3 regions of the Zavarzinia compransoris genome follow, and region 3 is predicted to be linked to each of the others. Evidence: predicted binding sites of a transcription regulator. Region 3 holds the regulator's gene; each other region holds the start of a gene.
What was found. The regulator PhoB, encoded in region 3, activates phosphate uptake and scavenging genes when phosphate is short. The targets are predictions, from matches to a motif close to TNTCATAAAACTGTCA.

Region 1: the regulator PhoB is predicted to act here: its motif matches at 2,906-2,921, upstream of DKG75_RS17900 (diacylglycerol/lipid kinase family protein).
Region 2: the regulator PhoB is predicted to act here: its motif matches at 2,645-2,660, upstream of pstS (phosphate ABC transporter substrate-binding protein PstS).

The regions. Positions count from the first base shown of each region.
Region 1 is NZ_QGLF01000005.1:209,707-215,816, forward strand. Features, by position in the region: gene DKG75_RS17885 (NADPH:quinone oxidoreductase family protein) at 1-676, shown strand, start outside; gene DKG75_RS17890 (glycosyltransferase family 4 protein) at 681-1,781, opposite strand; gene DKG75_RS17895 (UDP-2,3-diacylglucosamine diphosphatase) at 1,814-2,776, opposite strand; gene DKG75_RS17900 (diacylglycerol/lipid kinase family protein) at 2,936-3,871, shown strand; gene DKG75_RS17905 (GNAT family N-acetyltransferase) at 4,170-4,673, opposite strand; gene DKG75_RS17910 (N-formylglutamate amidohydrolase) at 4,670-5,593, opposite strand; tRNA gene DKG75_RS17915 (tRNA-Val) at 5,831-5,905, shown strand; gene DKG75_RS17920 (GAF domain-containing protein) at 5,968-6,110, opposite strand, start outside.
Region 2 is NZ_QGLF01000001.1:2,882-8,991, forward strand. Features, by position in the region: gene DKG75_RS23145 (hypothetical protein) at 1-324, opposite strand, end outside; gene DKG75_RS00025 (patatin-like phospholipase family protein) at 449-1,621, opposite strand; gene DKG75_RS00030 (acetoacetate decarboxylase) at 1,636-2,382, opposite strand; gene pstS (phosphate ABC transporter substrate-binding protein PstS) at 2,804-3,889, shown strand; gene DKG75_RS00040 (Na/Pi cotransporter family protein) at 4,014-5,741, shown strand; gene DKG75_RS00045 (DUF808 domain-containing protein) at 5,860-6,110, shown strand, end outside.
Region 3 is NZ_QGLF01000002.1:467,892-474,001, forward strand. Features, by position in the region: gene pstA (phosphate ABC transporter permease PstA) at 1-466, shown strand, start outside; gene pstB (phosphate ABC transporter ATP-binding protein PstB) at 472-1,272, shown strand; gene phoU (phosphate signaling complex protein PhoU) at 1,293-2,006, shown strand; gene phoB (phosphate regulon transcriptional regulator PhoB) at 2,038-2,745, shown strand; gene DKG75_RS08055 (AraC family transcriptional regulator) at 2,739-3,761, opposite strand; gene DKG75_RS08060 (flavin-containing monooxygenase) at 3,890-5,356, shown strand; gene DKG75_RS08065 (YwqG family protein) at 5,353-6,110, opposite strand, start outside.

The sequences.
Region 1 (6,110 bases), on a different contig from region 3:
GGTCGCCGCCGACCGCGCGGTCCCTATCCCGGACGAGATGGATTACGTCACCGCCGCCGGCTTTCCCGTCGCCTATGGCACCTCGCACCTCGGGTTGTGGCACCGGGCCCGGCTCAAGGCGGGCGAGAGGCTGCTGGTGCTGGGGGCGGCGGGCGGCGTCGGCCTGACCGCGGTCGAGCTCGGCGTCCTGATGGGGGCGGAAGTGATCGCGGTCGCCAAGGGCGCGGAGAAACTGGCCGTCGCCGCGGCCCAGGGCGCCCATCACCTGATCGATGCCGGCACCGACGACCTGAAGGCGGCGATCCTGGCGGCCGGCGGCGGGGTCGACGTGATCTATGACCCGGTCGGCGGCGCCCTGTTCGAAGCGGGCCTGAAGGCGGCCAATTTCGAGGCCCGGGCCCTGATCATCGGCTTCGCCAGCGGCGACGTGCCCCAGATCGCCGCCAACCGCCTTCTGGTGAAGAATGTCGATGTCGTCGGCTTCTGGTGGGGTGCCTATGCCGACAAGGCGCCGGGCGTGATGGCGGACAGTTTCCGCACCCTGATCGGCTGGTGGCAGGCGGGGCGCCTGCGCCCCCATGTGTCCGACACCCGGCCGCTGGAACAGGCGGCGGAAGCGCTCGAACTGGTGCTCGAACGGCGTTCCACTGGCAAGGTGGTAATCACGGTCGGCTGACGGCTCAGGCCGTTTCGCCTGGTTGATGGGCGGCCGGCTGGCGGGGGCCCGGCTGGTGGGGAATCGCCACCGGCCGGCCGGTGGCGACGGCCTGCGCCGGCCAGTCCTGGCGGAAGGGGGCGATATTCTCGACGAACTGGGCCGCCGTCGCCCCCCAGGTGAAGCTGAGGGCATGGGCCCGGCAGGCGGCGGGATCGAGGCCCAGGGCCCGCAGGCAGGCGCTGCGCAGGTCCTCGTCCAGGGCGCCGGTCTCCGGCGTCAGGATGTCGGCCGGGCCCGGCACCGGATAGGCGGCGACCGGCAGGCCGCAGGCCAGCGCTTCGAGGACGACGAGGCCGAACGTGTCGGTCCGGCTGGGGAAGACGAAGACGTCGCCGGCGCGGAAATGGGCGGTGAGATCGTCGCCGTGGCGCGCCCCGGCGAAATGGACCTGGGGATAGGCCGCCTTCAGCCGGGCCATTTCCGGCCCGTCGCCGACGACCAGCTTGGAGCCCGGCAGGTCGAGGGCGAGAAAGGCGTCGATATTCTTCTCGACCGCGAGGCGGCCGACATAGGTGAAGATCGGCCGCGGCAGGTCGGGCAGGATATCCTTGGGGCCGGGCGTGAAACGTTCGAGGTCCACCCCGCGCGACCATTGGCGCAGGTTGGCGAAGCCGCGCCCCGCCAGTTCCTGGAACAGGGAGCGTGTCGCCACCATCAGCCCGCGCGACGGTGCGTGGAACCGCCGCATCAGCCGGAAGGTCAGGGCCGCCGGCACGCGGAAGCGCGCTTGGACATATTCGGGAAAGCGCGTGTGATAGGCCGTGGTGAAGGGCAGGCCGCGCTTCAGGCAGAGACGCCGCGCCGCCCAGCCGAGCGGCCCCTCGGTCGCGATGTGGATGGCGTCGGGCTTGAAGGATGCGATCAGCCGGGCCAGCCGGCGGCCCGGAAACAGGGCGAGGCGGATTTCCGGATAGGTCGGCATCGGCAGGGTGCGGAACTGGTCCGGGGTCACGAAGCCGACGGTATGGCCCTGGAGGCTGGCCTCGCGCGCCACCGTATCCAGGGTGCGCACGACGCCGTTCACCTGGGGATACCAGGCGTCGGTGACGATCAGGAGGCGCAAGGGGTGATGGGCGGGGAAAGGCGAGGGGACGGTCATCCGGCGGTAACGAGCCTGGTTTCGCGGCCGCGCTGGCGGCGGGTCTGGCGCTTCTCGAACTCAGGCGCCCAGCGCAGGATCTCCATGCGGCCGTCCTGGTGCTCGACCAGGGCGGTGCAGCTTTCGACCCAATCGCCGTCGTTGCAATAGGTAATGCCGTCGATCTCGCGGATCTCGGCGTGGTGGATGTGGCCGCAGATCACGCCGTCGACATGGTGGCGGCGGGCTTCCTCGGCGACCGCGGTCTCGAAGCTCGAGATGTAATCGACCGCATTCTTGACCCGGTGCTTCAGATAGGCCGACAGCGACCAATAGGGATAGCCCAGGCGCCGGCGCAGCCGGTTGAACCAGGTGTTCAGGGTCAGCGCGATATTATAGGCCCAGTCGCCCAGATGGGCGAGCCACTTGGCGTATTTGACGATGCCGTCGAAGGCGTCGCCGTGCAGCACGAACCAGCGCCGGCCGTCCGCCCCGACATGGACCGCATCCATGGCCACGGCGACGCCGCCGAAATGCAGGTCGACGTAGTCGCGCGCCGCTTCGTCGTGATTGCCGGGGATATAGATCACGCGGGTGCCCTTGCGCGCCTTGCGCAGGACTTTCTGGACCACGTCGTTGTGGCTTTGCAGCCAGTACCACGAGCGGCGCAGGCGCCAGCCGTCGATGATGTCGCCGACGAGATAGAGGTGGTCGCTTTCCGTATGCTTCAGGAAATCCAGCAGCATCTCGGCCTGGCAGCCGCGGGTGCCGAGGTGGATGTCGGAAATGAAGATGGTGCGGTAGCGCCGCTTGTCCTTCGGGTTCTCCGCGCCGTCATCGTCGCTGCCGCCATCGTCGTCGTCGGGATCGAGGGTGGCGGGCAAGCCGCCCCCCGGGCCCGCCAGCGCGCCGGAAAGGGCTTCGGCGGAAAGCGTTTCGGAATCGTGGCGGCGGGTCAGCGCAGGCAGCATCCGTGTCAACAAAGCGGCACCCTCCCGTCACAAAAGAGAAGCAAAATATTCGGGCAGCGCGTTGATAGCACAATATCTTGTCGGCGTAGAATAGAGTATTCGAAAACATGGGATGTGTTGCCGTGAATACGCAACTTGTGACAATTAAGTGAATATTGTGACAACGGAATGACTAATTTGATCGCGGGGCAGGACTGTCATCTGACGGTCATCTACAATCCGGTTGCGGGGCAGCGGCGGGGACGGCGGTTTCGCGCCGTGCTGGCGGCGCTGGCGGCCCGCGGCATCGCCGTCGACCTGTTGGAGACGGCGGGCCCGGGCCATGCCACGAGGCTGGCGCAGGACTTGCGCGAGCGTGCGGTGCCGCCCCGGCTGGTGGTGGTGGCCGGCGGCGACGGCACGATCAACGAGGTTGCCAACGGCCTGGCCGGGGGACCGGTGGCGCTGGGCATCGTCCCGCTGGGCACGGCCAATGTGCTGGCGCTGGAACTCGGGCTGCCGCGCGATCCGGCCGGCATTGCCGCGACCATCGCCGCCGGCGCGTGCCGTTCCATTCACCTCGGCCGGGTCGATTCGGCCCTCGGGGCGCGGCATTTCGTCATGATGGCGGGGGTCGGCTATGACGCCCATGTGGTGGCCGGCGTTTCGCCGCGCCTGAAGCGGCGGGTGGGCAAGCTCGCCTATGTCGGCGAAATGGTCCGCCAGTTGCGCCATTTCCATTTCACGCCCTATCGCCTCGCCTTCGACGGGGCGGCGCCGGTCGAGGCGGCGTCGGCGATCTTCGCCAACGGCCGCCACTATGGTGGCGCCTTCGTCTGCGCGCCTGCGGCCGATCTGGCCGCCGACCGGCTGGAAGCCTGCCTGTTCGGGCGGGGCGGGCGCCTTGCTGCCATTCATTACGGCGTCATGCTGGGGCTCGACCGGGTGCCGCGCCTGTCGTCGGTCACCTTGCAGCCGTTCCGCCGGCTGGCGGTGACGGGGCCGGCCGGCGACCCCATTCAGGGCGACGGTGATGTCATCGGCCGCCTGCCGGCCGAGATTCGCCTGGCCGATACCACTCTCCTGGTGGCGGCGCCGGTGCGGCCGCTGCTGACCGAGTCGTAAAACCCGGCCGCGCGCAGGCCCCTGGCCCCCCATCTTGGGGGTTGCGGGTTTGGTGTCATTTGCACAGATAAATTTCGAGACCCTGCTCTAAATTGAAATATTGTTGTTTCTCAGTGCCTTGGGCCGGTTGACTGATTTTTTTTCGGATTTGGGCTTGGCAATTCCGCGCTGCAATGTCATATTGTGCATCGCGGCATCAGCTTGCTGGTGTCGCTGCCCTTCCTGGGCGTTTCCTCCCTAAACTTGGGCCGCGTTCGTCGCGGCCCCTTTTTTTTGCCCAACGCGGATGTGCGCGGCCTCAGAGGCCGAGCTGCATCAGCACGCTGTCGAGCCAGCGGCCTTTCTTCAGGCCGACGGCGCGCAGCACGCCCGCCGGCTCGAAGCCCAGGGCGCGGTGCAGGCCGATGGAGGCGGCATTGCCGCTGTCGCCGATGACGGCGACGATCTGGCGATAGCCGCGGGCGCGGCATGCCTCGATCAGCTGGGCAAGCAGGACGCGGCCGATGCCGCGGCCCGCCGCTCCCGGGTCGAGATAGATCGAATCCTCGACGGTGAAGCGATAGGCGCTGCGCGGCCGATAGGGTCCGGCATAGGCATAGCCGAGCACCGCCTCATTCTCGTCGAGCGCGACCAGATAGGGATAGCCGCCGGCCAGCAGGGCCTGCTGGCGCCGGCCCATTTCGGCCGGATCGGGCGGCACTTCCTCGAAGGAGGCGAAGCCCTCGGCGACATGATGGCGATAGATCGCGGTGATGCCGGGCAGATGGTCGGGGCCGGCGGGGACAAGCCGCCAGCCGGTCACGGTGCGGCCTTCAGGTCGGTTTCCGGCAGGCCGGCCAGGGCTTCGATCAGGGCGTCGAGATCGGCCTGGACCTGGGCGAAGCCCCGATTCGGCTCCAGCCGGGTCTCGTCCATATAGAGTGCGCGGTTGATTTCGATCTGCAAGGCATGGCGCCCGCGCCGGGGCCGGCCGTAATGATGGGTGATATAGCCGCCGGCATAGGGATCGTTGCGCCCGACCCGATAGCCCCGGGTGCGCAGCAGCCGTTCCGCCGTCTCGATCACCACGGCGGCGCAGCTCATGCCGAAACGGTCGCCCAACACGATGTCGGGCCGGCCCTTGTGCTCCTCGCCGCCGTTGGCGAGCGAGGGCATGGAATGGCAGTCGAGCAGGATGGCCATGCCGTGGCCCCGTTCCGCGCTGCCGATCGCCTCGGCCAGGGCGGCGTGATAGGGGCGGTAGCATTCGGCGATTCGGGCTTCCGCCTCGGCGAAGGCGAGCTTTTCGCGATAGATCTCGGCCCCGTCCGCGACCACCCGGGCGATGGTGCCGAGACCGCCCAGGACACGCAGCGAGCGGGTATTGGCGAAGGCCGGCAGGTTGTCGCGGAACATCGCCGGGTCCAGCTCGTAGGGTTCGCGATTCGGATCGACATAGGCCCGCGGGAACAGGGCGCGGACCAGGGTGGCGCCACGGCGGGGCGCCGAGGCGAACAGCCGGTCGACGAAGCAATCCTCGGACCGGCGCAGGCTGACCGGGTCGAGCCGGGATTGGCGCAGGAAGGCGGGGGGATAGGTGGCACCCGAATGGGGCGAACTCAGCACCAGGGGCCGGGTCGCCGCACCCGGCTGGGGGCCGGCCACGGCCACCACCGCTTGTTCGTCGGCGCGGTCGGCGGACGGGAACGGCGGCTCTGCGGTGACGATGGTGGCAATGGACACGGGCGGCGGTCTCGCTGCTGGCACGGGCGATCCCTCTAGAATGAGCCGAACTGCCGCCAAGGTGAAGGCCTGACCTGACGATCACGCCACCGCTTTGCCGATCACCGGCCGGAAGGCGGGGTTCGCCGCCGGCCGGGCCGGCCGCAACAAAGATGTTGCAAGCCGGCTTTCGATCCCTTAAATACGCGGCTCCCGGCCGACGGCAGCAACCCACCGCCCCGGCCCCCGGCATGGCCCGGACGCGTAGCTCAGTGGGAGAGCACTACGTTGACATCGTAGGGGTCGCTGGTTCAATCCCAGCCGCGTCCACCATCCCTCACGCCCCCCTTGAAATGACATGCGCGTCCCTGCTTCGGCGGCGGGGAGACGGGCGCTCAAGCGTCCTCGACCACGTCGATCGTCGGCTGGCCGTCCAGTTCGAGGCGCAGGCGGCCGCGGCCGGTACGGATCAGGCGCAGCGGCGCCTGATGTTCCTCCAGCCGGCGGCGCAGCAGGATGAGGCGGGTTTCCAGGTTGT
Region 2 (6,110 bases), on a different contig from region 3:
TTCAGCCTCGTCCGCGGCTTCGGTCACGGCTTCGGCGTCATCCTCGGCGTCCTCGTCCTCGTCCGCGTCGTCTTCGTCCGCGTCTTCGTCTTCGTCGGCCGCAACCTCGCCGGTCTCCCAGCTCAGCTGAAATTCGATCTCGGCGTGGCCGCCTTCGATTTCATAGACGACGGCGGCAACCGCATGTTCGGGAACGAAAATGTTCTCGTCCTCGATCTGGATGTTGAACTGCTGCTTCGACTCGAGCACATCCGCCAGCCGGCGGAGTTCGGCGACGAATTCCGGCAGGGTGTACAGCTTTTCGATTTCACGCTCGATGCTCATGTTCGTTCTCCGTGAGGTCGGGGTGGTCGCGAAGGGGGAAAGCCAGGCCGTGAAAAAGCGGGACCAGATAAAGAAAGGGGAAACGCCGAGGAGGTGAAGGCTATGTCGGGCGGCGGTCATGGGATCAGCTCGGGTCGTCGCGGTGGATGTCGTGCACGGTCATGCCGATCGATTCCGGCGGCTTTTCCAGCCATTGGCGATGGCGGAGCGTCTTGCGGGTGTCCTGATAGCCGGAATCCCAGTGCTCCCGCATCGAGGTGCCGGAGAATTCGTAATCCTTGGCATCGCTCTCATAGACCTTCTGCTGGTAGATGAGATGGATGATGTTGATCTGGGGGACGTCTTCCATCCGGGCGAGGAAGAGGCGGTCTTCCTCGGTCAGGGCGTCGGGCGGCACGCGCAGCAGGGCCTGGTGCAGCTTCAGCCGCATGTTGTGCATGCGCCGGAAGGTATCGGTGTTGTTCCGCGTCCGGCTGGAATACATGATGTCCTTGTGGCGCGCGAGCACGTCCGCCATGTTGCGGGGCAGGATGCCGCGGGCGCTGAACAGGTCGACCTGGAACACCAGCGTGTCGTGCACGTCCTCCTGCTCCAGGAGATACTGGAGCGGCGTGTTGGAGACGATGCCGCCGTCCCAGTAATATTCATTCTCGATGTGGACCGCAGGAAAGGCCGGGGGAAGCGCGCCGGACGCCATGATGTGCCACGGCCCCAGTTCCTCGATATGGCTGTCGAAATAGCGATAATTGCCGGTGCGGACATTCACGGCGCCGACGCTCAGGCGGTGCTTCTGGTCGTTGAGCACCTCCCAGTCGATCAGGCGGTTGAGCGTTCCCTCCAGCTCGGCGGTATCATAGAAGCTGGTCGCCCCGGACGCGCCGGGAAGCTGGAACCAGGGGCTGACGGCATGCGGCTTGAAGAAGCCGGGAAGGCCGGCCTGCATCGTCATCATGGAACTGGCCTGGTTGCGGACCCGGCGGAACAGGTCGCCTTCCGGGGTGAAGGACCAGATCCTGCGGCTCGAGACCGTGTCCCAGAAGGCGCGCAGCCGGTCGAGCCGGCTGCCCGGCCGGTTGCCGGCGATGATCGCCGCGTTCACCGCGCCGATGGAAACGCCCGACAGCCAATTGGCCTCGACGCCGGCTTCGTCCAGCGCCTGGAACACGCCGGCCTGATAGGCGCCGAGCGCGCCGCCGCCCTGGAACACCAGCCCGACCGACGGGTAGGCGGCAAGCAGTTCGCCGATGTTGGGCGCCGCGTTTCGCCGCTTCGGCCGCGGTTCCGACAGATCGTCCATCTCGGGGTCTCCGCTCAAAGGTCCGGGTCGGTCATGTAATCGTGCACGACCTCACCGAGGCCGAGCGTCAGGTCGGCGACGAAATGAACGGCCGAGACGATCTCCAGCACGGGCAGGCGGGCGACGTCGGCGATGACGTGCCGGAACAGCTGCAGGTCCGCCGGCCCCGTCCAGGCACCCTTCACGGTTATGTCTTCAAGGTGGTAGCGCACCAGTTCGCAGATGCGCGGGGTCGCATCGACATGGGGGATGATCTTGACCAGGAAATTCGGCCCGGCGAGCGAGCGCGCAACCTCGCCGGTATCGGCGGCCCGGTGCTTGTAGCCCATGGTCGCGGTGGCGCAGAGCACGGAGCCGTAGTGCAGGGTGCCGACGATCACCTCGCCCTCATGGACGAGTTTCGGAAAGGCCAGCTTCTTCGGGAACCCCCAGATCTCGCGGCCGCCGGCGATCGGGGCGTCGTCGTCCAGATACATGGCGTGGACATAGACGCCCGCCTCGCCCTGGAAACGCACCGGGATCACCTGGCCCGATTCCGTGTAGTCGCCGAAGCCGCTCGAGTCCGGCATCTTGATGAATTCGTATTTGACGATCGGCTCGACGATCTCGAGCGGTTCCGGCACCAGCGCCCGCAGGGCGTCCGGGTCGGTCCGGTAACTGATGATGACATATTCGCGGTCGATGAAGCGATAGGGGCCCGGCGGATAGGCCGGGTTCGACAGCGGCATGGCGTAAGCGCGGCGTACGTCTCTGGCTTTCATGGTCTTCCCGATCCCGTGTTCTTTCCGAAATCCCTGTCGTGTCCGAAATTCCCGGCGGGTCCGAAATGCCCGTCGTATCCGAAATTCCCGTCGTACAGGCGCGGCGCGGCCGGCCGGCACATCGGCGGGACCGCAGTCTTTCTCGCCGGTGCCTCTAGCTCATCGCTTGATTTGAAGCACAGCTACGTTTCAAGAAAATGATGGTAACTGGTTATGTGTGAATAAACTTGTCATAAATCTTATTTCTGATCTTGCGTGTCACTGTCATTTTTATGTCAGGCAATCGGACTATTAAGCGAAAAAGAATATTTCGCCGGCCGAGTTTTCAATTCGGGCGGTATTGAGCCTGACTGTCCCTGGGGGCTGGTCGGGAATTCCATTTCTTTTCGCGTCTGCGTGTATTCGAAAAGGGGGAACTCCAGTGGAATTTTTCGATCGCCTTGCGGGCAAAGCCCTGGGCAAGGCTGCCCGGCTGCTCGGCGCCGTCGGGTTCGCCGCCATGGCCTTCGGCGCCGCCGCCGAGGCCGAGCCGATCCGCGGTGCCGGCTCGACCTTCGCCGCGCCGATCATCAACCAGTGGTCGCGCGACTATGAAGCCCGGCGCACGGACGGCGGGGATTTCACCTCGCCGGACTGGCGGGTCGACTATGAGCCGGTCGGCTCCCTCGCCGGGCTCATGCGCCTCGCTCAGCCGGAAACCGACTTCGCGGCGACCGACGCTCCCCTGACGCCGGAGGAGCTTGCCAAGCGCGGCCTGGTGCAGTTTCCGATCGTCATGGGCGGCATCGTCGTCGTCGCCAATCTCGACAATGTCGGGGCCGGCCAGCTTCGCCTGTCCGGCCCGGTGCTGGCCGACATCTATCTCGGCAAGATCGGGACCTGGTCCGATCCCGCCATCAAGGCGCTGAACCCCGGGCTCGAACTGCCCGACGCGGCGATCGCGGTGCTGCACCGCCTGGACGGCTCGGGTTCCACCTTCACCTTCACCAGCTTCCTGTCCGAGACCAGCCCGGAATGGCAGGGCAAGCACGGCGCCGACACGCTGATCGCCTGGCCGACCGGCCGCGGCGAGAAGGGCACGGGCGGGCTGGCGGCGCTGACGGCGGCGACCCGGAACAGCATCGCCTATCTCGAATACGGCCAGGTCGTCCGCTCGGGCCTGCCGTTCGTCTCGCTCCTGAACCAGTCCGGCGCCTTCGTCCGGCCGGAACCGAAGTCGTTCCAGGCGGGGCTGGCCACGGTGGCCTGGGATCCGGCGCGCAGCTTCGTCGCCGATACCACCAACCTTGCCGGCGAGGGCGCCTATCCGATGGCGGTCGTAACCTATGCCGTGGTGCCCAAGGATCGCGGGCAGGGGCGGGTCAACCGCGTGCTCGACCTGTTCCGCATCGCGTTCCGGCAAGGCGCGGACGAGGCGGCGGCCCTCGGCTACATCCCGGTTTCCCCGGAACTCGCGGACCGGATCGAAGCCTATTGGGCCACGAGTTTCGGCCTGGCGAGCAATTGAAGCATCGGGCCGCTAAAGCATCGTCCGGCGATGCGTGAGGCCAAATATTTAGAGCGTGTTAGGAACGAAAACCGTGCCGAACACGCCCTAAATCCACCTGAAGCCGACAAGAACGGGTGATCTCATGGAAATAGATATCTTCAAGGATGTCCTGGTGCCGGTGATCGGCGGCCTGGGCATCTTCATGCTCGGCCTTGAATTCATGGCCAACGGCATCCAGGCCCTGTCCGTCAACAAGATGCGGGCGTTCCTGGCCAAGGCGGCGGGCACGCCGGTCAAGGGCGTGCTTGCCGGCACGCTCATCACCGGCGTCATCCAGTCGTCGACGGCCATGACCGTCATGGTGGTCGGCCTCGTCAATGCCGGGGTCGTGGCCTTGCGGCCGGCGATCAGCGTGATCATGGGCGCCAATATCGGCACGACCCTCGGCAACGGGCTGATCGCGCTGCCGCTGGGGCCGCTCGGGCTCATCCTCGGTGGCACCTTCGCGCTGGTCTACTGCTTCGCGAAGAACGAGAAGCTGCGGAACATCGCTCTGGCCTGCATGGGCTTCGCGCTCATCTTCTACGGCCTCAACCTGATGACCGGCGGCCTGCGGCCCCTGCGCAACCTGCCCGAAGTCATGGAACTGCTGCAGACGCTGCAGGCGGATTCCTACTTCGCCGTGATCAAATGCGTGCTGATCGCCGCCGGCGTGACGGCGATGATCCACTCGTCGTCGGCGACCATCGGCATCGTCATGGGCCTCGGCGCGGCCGGCATCCTCGACTGGAAGACGGCGATCGCCTTCTCGCTCGGCGCCGATCTCGGCACCACCATCACTTCGTGGATGGCGTCGCTGAACCTGTCGAAGAATGCCAAGCGGGCGGCCTATGCCCATATTTCCTTCAACATCATCGGGGTCTGCATAACGATCCCGATGTTCTTCATCTCGATCTCCCTGCTCGAATGGGGCATGCAGTGGTTCGGTGGCGATCCGGCCGTTCCCGTGGTCGTGAACGGCAAGGAAACCTTCCCCCTGGTGCCGGTCGCGGTCGGTCTCTATTCGACCGTGTTCAACATCTTCAACACGCTGTTGCTGTTCCCCTTCGTCGGCGTGTTCGAACGCGTGCTCTCGCGCATCGGCCGCACCGCGGAAGAGGATGTCGAGGATTATTCGACGCCGAAGTTCCTCGACCGCAAGCTCGCCAGCGACTTCGCCAAGGCCGTGCCGGCGGTCCAGCAGGAGACGGAACGCCACCTCCAGGCGGGCGCCATGTTCCTGAACATCGCGCGCGGCGACAAGAAGGCGCCGTCCGATCCGGGCGAACACTATCTGGCCACCGATATCCTCAGCCGGGATATCCGTGCCTATACGGCTGAACTGATGAAGGAAGACCTGCCTTACGAGCAGCTCGACCTGATCGCCAGCCTGATCGAGGAAGCGGACTTCACCGCCGCGCTCACCGAATCTCTGCACCAGGTGGCGCGTCGCGTGAAGCGCGAGCATTTCGGCAACCACGCCATGGCGATCGTGAACACCGCGCTCGACAAGCTCGATGCCTCGCTGCGCACGATCATGCCGACCTATGGCATCGCCGACCCGCAGATGCCGGCGGGCCATGTGAGCTATCCGAGCGTCGAGGACCTGCGCGCCAAGACCCTGGCGCTCGGTCCCAATGCCGGCGCCGGCGAGCGGGGCACCATCCTGGCCCTGCTCGGCTCGGTCGAGCGGGCGGAGATCCTGATCCACCGCATCGACGCCGAACGGAAGTCGGTCAACCGGGAAGGCGTGGTCGAGCGCGCGTCCCGGCAGGGCGGCCTGGGGCAGCCGGCGGTGCCGGGCGGCCTCAGCCCCGTCCCCGGCGAGTAACAGCCTCCAACAGTACCTGATGCACCGCGGTTTCCGGACCGCGGTGCATCGCTCCCGGGTGGACCCGGATCCTCGTTTGTTAGAGTATTCGCGAGCCTCAATTGCGGGAGCCGTCACCATGAGTATCGGTCTGATTGCGCTGCTGGACGATGTCGCCGCCTTTGCCAAGGCGGCGGCGGCATCTCTCGACGACGTGGCGGCGCAGGCGGCCAAGGCCGGCAGCAAGGCGGCCGGCGTCGTCATCGACGATGCGGCCGTCACGCCGCGCTATGTCACCGGTTTTTCCGCCTCCCGCGAACTGCCGATCATCGGCAAGATCGCGCTCGGCTCGCTGAAGAACAAGCTCCTGTTCCTGCTGCCGGCGGCCCT
Region 3 (6,110 bases):
CTTCGGGATGCCGCGCTCGGCACCGCTGGTCGGCGGTCTCGTGCTGGCGTTGCAGGCGCTGCCGATCATCATCATCGCGTCCCGCGCCGCGATCAAGGCGGTGCCGCCCTCGATCCGGGAAGCGGCCCTCGGCATGGGTGCCTCGCCGCTCCAGACCGTGGTGCACCATACCCTGCCGCTGTCGATGCCGGGCATGCTGACCGGCGCGATCCTGGGCATGGCCCATGCGCTCGGCGAAACCGCGCCGCTGCTCATGATCGGCATGGTCGCCTTCATCGTCGACATCCCGTCGGGCTTCACCTCGCCCGCCACGGTGCTGCCGGTGCAGATCTACCTCTGGGCGGACAGCCCGGAACGCGCCTTCGTCGAAAAGACCTCGGCCGCGATCATGGTCCTGCTGGTGTTCCTGGTCTTCATGAACGCCGCCGCGATCTACCTCCGCAAGAAATTCGAACGTAAGTGGTGAGCGCCATGACTGCCCTCGACTTTACCACCCACACCGTTCCCCTGGACGGCAAGGCCAAGATCTCGGCCAAGAGCGTCAACCTCTGGTATGGCGAGAAACAGGCCCTCTACAACATCAACCTGGAGGTCGCCGAGAACCAGGTGACGGCGCTGATCGGCCCGTCGGGCTGCGGCAAGTCCACGTTCCTGCGGTGCCTGAACCGCATGAACGACACGATCTCGATCTGCCGCGTGCAGGGCGACATCCGCATCGACGGGGACGATATCTACGCCCCCGACCTCGACGTGGTGCACCTGCGCGCCCGGGTCGGCATGGTGTTCCAGAAGCCGAATCCCTTCCCGAAGTCGATCTTCGACAATGTCGCCTATGGCCCGCGCCTGCACGGCCTGGCGGAATCGAAGGACCATCTCGATCACATCGTGAAGTCCAGCCTCGAGCGTGCCGGCCTCTGGAAGGAAGTGTCGGACCGCCTCCCGTCGCCGGGCACCGGCCTTTCGGGCGGTCAGCAGCAGCGCCTGTGCATCGCCCGGGCGATCGCGGTCTCGCCGGAAGTGATCCTGATGGACGAGCCCTGCTCGGCCCTCGACCCGATCGCCACCGCGAAGATCGAGGAACTGATCGACGAACTGCGCGAGAATTTCACCATCGCCATCGTCACCCACTCGATGCAGCAGGCGGCGCGCGTCTCCCAGCGCACGGCCTTCTTCCATCTGGGCGTGCTGGTCGAGAACGGCCCGACCGAGGGGATCTTCACCTCGCCGGTCGACAAGCGCACCCAGGACTATGTCACCGGCCGCTTCGGCTGATCTGCTTAAGGAGCGACACCATGGCCGAACATATCGTCTCCGCCTTCGACAACGAACTGAATGCGCTGAAGACCAAGGTCCTGCGCATGGGCGGCATCGCGGAGGCCAATGTCGCCGCCGCGGTGCAGGCGACCGTGCGCCGCGACCGTTCGCTGGCGGAACGCACCATCTCGTCCGACCAGCGGATCGACGTCTTCGACGGCGAGATCGCTGAACTCGTCACCCGGCTGCTCGCCCTGCGCCAGCCGATGGCGGTGGACCTGCGTCTCATCGTCGGCACCCTGAAGATCGCGACCGATCTCGAGCGCATCGGCGACTACGCCAAGAATATCGCCAAGCGTTCCACCGCGCTCGGCACCGCCATCCCGGCCCAGCCGCTGCATGCCATTCCGCGCATGGGCGAACTGGTGCTCGGCATGATCAAGGACGTGCTCGACGCGCTCTCGAACGAGCAGGTCGACAAGGCCGTCGCGGTGCGCGATCGCGATCCGGTGCTCGACGAGATCTACAACAGCGTCTTCCGCGAACTCCTCACCTATATGATGGAAGATCCGCGCACCATCACCGGCTGCACCCATCTTCTGTTCATCGCGAAGAACCTGGAGCGGATCGGCGACCATGCGACCAACATGGCCGAGACGGTCTATTACATCCTCACCGGCAAGCGCATGCATGCCGACCGTCCGAAAGCGGATGTGACGGCGGAAATCGCCGACCCGTCGCAGGTCGCCTGACGCGTCGGATATGATCAGGAACGGGACGGACATGAAGCCTTCCATCCTCATCGTCGAGGACGAGCCTGCCCTCGTCGACCTGCTGCGTTACAACCTCGAAGCCAACGGCTTCGAGGTGCGCGCCACCATGGACGGCGACGAAGCCTTGATGATGGTCGACGAACGCCTGCCCGACCTCATCTTGCTCGACTGGATGCTGCCTTCGGTTTCGGGGATCGAGATCTGCCGCCAGCTGCGCCGCAAGACCGCGACGCGGCAGGTCCCGATCATCCTGCTGACCGCCCGGACCGAGGAAAGCGACCGTATCCGCGGCCTCGAATCCGGCGCCGACGATTATGTCACCAAACCCTTCTCCCCTTCCGAGCTTCTGGCCCGGGTGCGGGCGGTGCTGCGCCGCTCCCGTCCCGCGCTGTCCGAGGAAGGGCTGTCCTATGCCGATGTGGTCATGGACCTGTCGGCCCACCGGGTGATGCGCAGCGGCACGGAGATCCACCTGGGTCCGACCGAGTTCCGCCTGCTGCGCCATTTCCTGGAAAACCCGGGCCGGGTGTTCAGCCGCGAACAGATCCTGGACGCGGTCTGGGGCCGGGATATCTATATCGAGCAGCGGACGGTGGACGTTCACATCCGCCGCCTGCGCAAGGCGCTGAACGCCAACGGCGGCAAGGACATGATCCGCACCGTCCGCTCGGCGGGCTATGCCATCGATCAGGGCGCGGGGCGCAGCATCGCTCACTGATGGCGCTTGCGGGCGAAGCGGCCGGGGCTGTCCCCGGTCCAGCGCCTGAAGGCATGGGTGAAACTGGCGGTTTCGGCGTAGCCCAGCCGTTCCGCCACCGCCTCGACCCCGAGGCCGGTCTCGCGCAGCATGGCGCAGGCCAGATCCTGGCGCAGCCGGGCCACCAGATCGCGATAGCCGATGCCGCTGTCCTCCAGCCGGCGGCGCAGGCTGCGCGACGACAGGCCGAGCTGCGCCGCCACCTCCTCCATCCCCGGAAAATGGCCGGGCCGGGCCAGGATCGCCGCGGTCACCGTCTCGATGAAGGCATCTTCGCCGCGCAGGCTGCGCAGGCGCTGGTGGCACGCCTCGACATGCAGGGCGGCCAGCACCGGGTTCGCCTGCGGCAGCGGCCGGTCGAGCACGCCGGCGGCATAATAGACCGCATTGACCGGCGCCCCGAAGTGCAGCGGGCAGCCGAAGGCGCGCTCGTAAGGCCGGGGATCGGCGGGGGCGGGAAAGCGGAAGCTGACCGCCCGGCAATCGGCGCTCTGATCCCAGAGATCGGCCGAGATGCGCAGCGCCGCGGTCAGGTCCCGTTCCACCATGAAGCGCTGCAAGGCCGGCGGGGCGGCGGCATCGTCGAACACCAGGGCGTCGTCGCCCCCGGCAGAGACGAAGGAAATCGGCATGATCGAGAAGGTGAGATCCTGATACTCGAGGCCGAGGGTCAGGGCGCTTCTCATGGTCGGGCTGGCCAGCAGGGCGAAGCCCCAGACGCCATAGGCCGCCAGCCGGTAGCGCGGCCCGACCTCGAGGCCGAAGCCCTCGCCGAGGCCGGGCAGGCGCAGGCAGGCGGCGATCACCGCGAGTTCGGCCGTCGCCGCGACCTCGCCCCCCGGCTGGTCCAGCAGGGCGGGCTCGATGCCGGCGGCGATCAGGAAGGGCTCGATATCGATCGCGCGGGCCCGCAGCGCATCGCGCAGCACGCCAAGGCTGTTCACCGGCCAGCGCCGGCGGTTGATCGGGTTCAGCATGGCGGCATGGTGGCTGCTTTGGCCGGAACTATCAAGAAAATGTCCGAAGCGGACATGGATCGCCGCCCGCCGCTTTTCTATTCTGCCTCCAGGACGGCGGGAGACCGGCCAAAGCGGAGGAGAATTTCATGACGCCCGTGAAGGTTTGCGTGATCGGCACCGGTTTCGCCGGTCTTTGCATGGCGATCCAGTTGAAGCGGGCGGGGATCGAGGATTTCGTCATCCTCGACAAGGCCGACAAGGTGGGCGGCACCTGGCGGGAGAATTCCTACCCGGGGGCGGGCTGCGACGTGCCCTGCCATCTCTATTCCTATTCCTTCGAGCAGAACCCGGACTGGTCGCGCCGCTTTGCCAAGCAGCCGGAAATCATCGCCTATATCGAGCATTGCGCGCGGAAATACGATCTCCACCGCCATATCCGCTTCGGCACCGAGGTGACCGAGGCGACGTTCGACGAAGCCCGCGGGCTGTGGACCGTGCGGACCGCGGCGGGCGAGGCGATCGAGGCGCAATTCGTCGTCTCCGGCCTCGGCCAATTGTCGCGGCCGCAATTCCCGCGCATCCGGGGCATGGACGCCTTCAAGGGCAAGGCCTTTCATTCGGCCTATTGGGATCACGGCTATGACTTGCGGGGCAAGCGCGTCGCGGTGATCGGCACCGGGGCCAGCGCGGTGCAATTCGTGCCCGAGGTGCAGAAGGCGGCGCAGAAACTCTCCCTGTTCCAGCGCAGCCCGGCCTGGATGATCTCGAAGGACGACCGGGTCTTCTCGCCGCTGTGGCAGGCGCTGTGCCGTTACCTGCCGGGTTTCCAGCGCGCCTATCGGAACTATACCTACCTGCTGCTGGAATCCCGCTTCGTCAGCTTCCGGCGCTCGACCGGGTTCTTCGCCCGGTTGGCGACCCGGCAGTGCCAGTCCTTTCTCGACAAAAGCGTGAAGGACCCGGCGCTGAAGGCGAAGCTGCAACCGGATTTCCCGGTCGGCTGCAAGCGCATCCTGATCTCCAACGACTGGTATCCGGCCCTGTCGCAGCCCAATGTCGACGTGGTGACGGCGGGGGTGCGGGAAATCGTGGAAACGGGCGTGGTGACCGACGACGGCCGCCTGCACGAGGTCGACTGCATCATCTACGGCACCGGTTTCGAGACCCAGAGCTTCATCGCGCCGATGAAGGTCTGGGGCCGCCAGGGCGCCGAATTGAACGAGCGCTGGCGCAACGGGGCGGAGGCGCATAAGGGCGTCGCCATCGCCGGCTTCCCCAATTTCTTCGTGCTCTACGGGCCGAACACCAACCTCGGGCATAATTCGATCATCTTCATGATCGAGCGCCAGGTGGGTTACATCCTGAAATGCCTGCGCGAGGTCGAACGGCGGAATGCCGCCGCCCTCGACGTGACGCCGAACGCCATGTCCGACTATAACGCCCGCCTCCAGCAGGATTTCGACGGCACGGTCTGGACCGCCGATTGCAGTTCCTGGTACCGGAACGCGGCGGGCCGGATCACCAACAATTGGCCGGGCTTCACCGTCGGCTATTGGTGGCTGATGCGCGAGCCGGATTTCAACGACTTCCGCTTCGACCCCAAGGCGCGCTAGCTGGATTCCATCGTCAGGGTCGCGGCCTGCCAGCGGCCGGCCTTGAGGTCGGCCGGGCTGATCCAGAATTGCCATTGGCCGCCCAGTTCGAGGTTCATCACCCTGTCCTCGGCCAGATGCAGCAGCAGGATGTCGCCCCGGTGATCGAGGTCGATCTCGCCCTGGATGGTCGCGGGCGGGCCGAACATCTGGTGCCACTGGCGCCAGGTGCCGGCCGGGCGCAGGTATCGCGCCTCGACGACGGCGCGGACCGCGGGGGGCAGGGCGGCCGCCTGGGCCCCCGCCCCGGTTCCCGCGACGAGAAGGGCGCGAAGGGCCCGCGACGTCAATTCTTCGGGAAAGAGGGCACGGCCCCGGTGCTTGAGGGGACGCTGGCGATCGCATAGTTCCCGAAACCGGGCGGTCTCGTCCGGGGTCAGCGCCTGCCACAGCGGCTTGCCGGCGGCCATCTGCCTGACGGCCGCGCCATAGTCCAGGATCGCCGCCGTCTCTTCCGCCGTCAGGTCGTTCAGCGAGAGGCCGGCCAGATGATGGGCGAAATCATGGACGCAGTACCACCAGACGTCCGGCGTGCCGAGGCCCGCCGCCGCATAGACGGCGTCGGCATCGAAACGGGCCGGGCGCCGGCCATCGCGCTTTTCGACGGCGGCGTGGAACCCCTGCTTGATGTCCTTCAGCGATACCGCTGCCGGGACCAGGCGGATCGGCCAGCGCGGGAACAGGCGCGGGTCGGAATCCGGCAGGATTTGTTCTT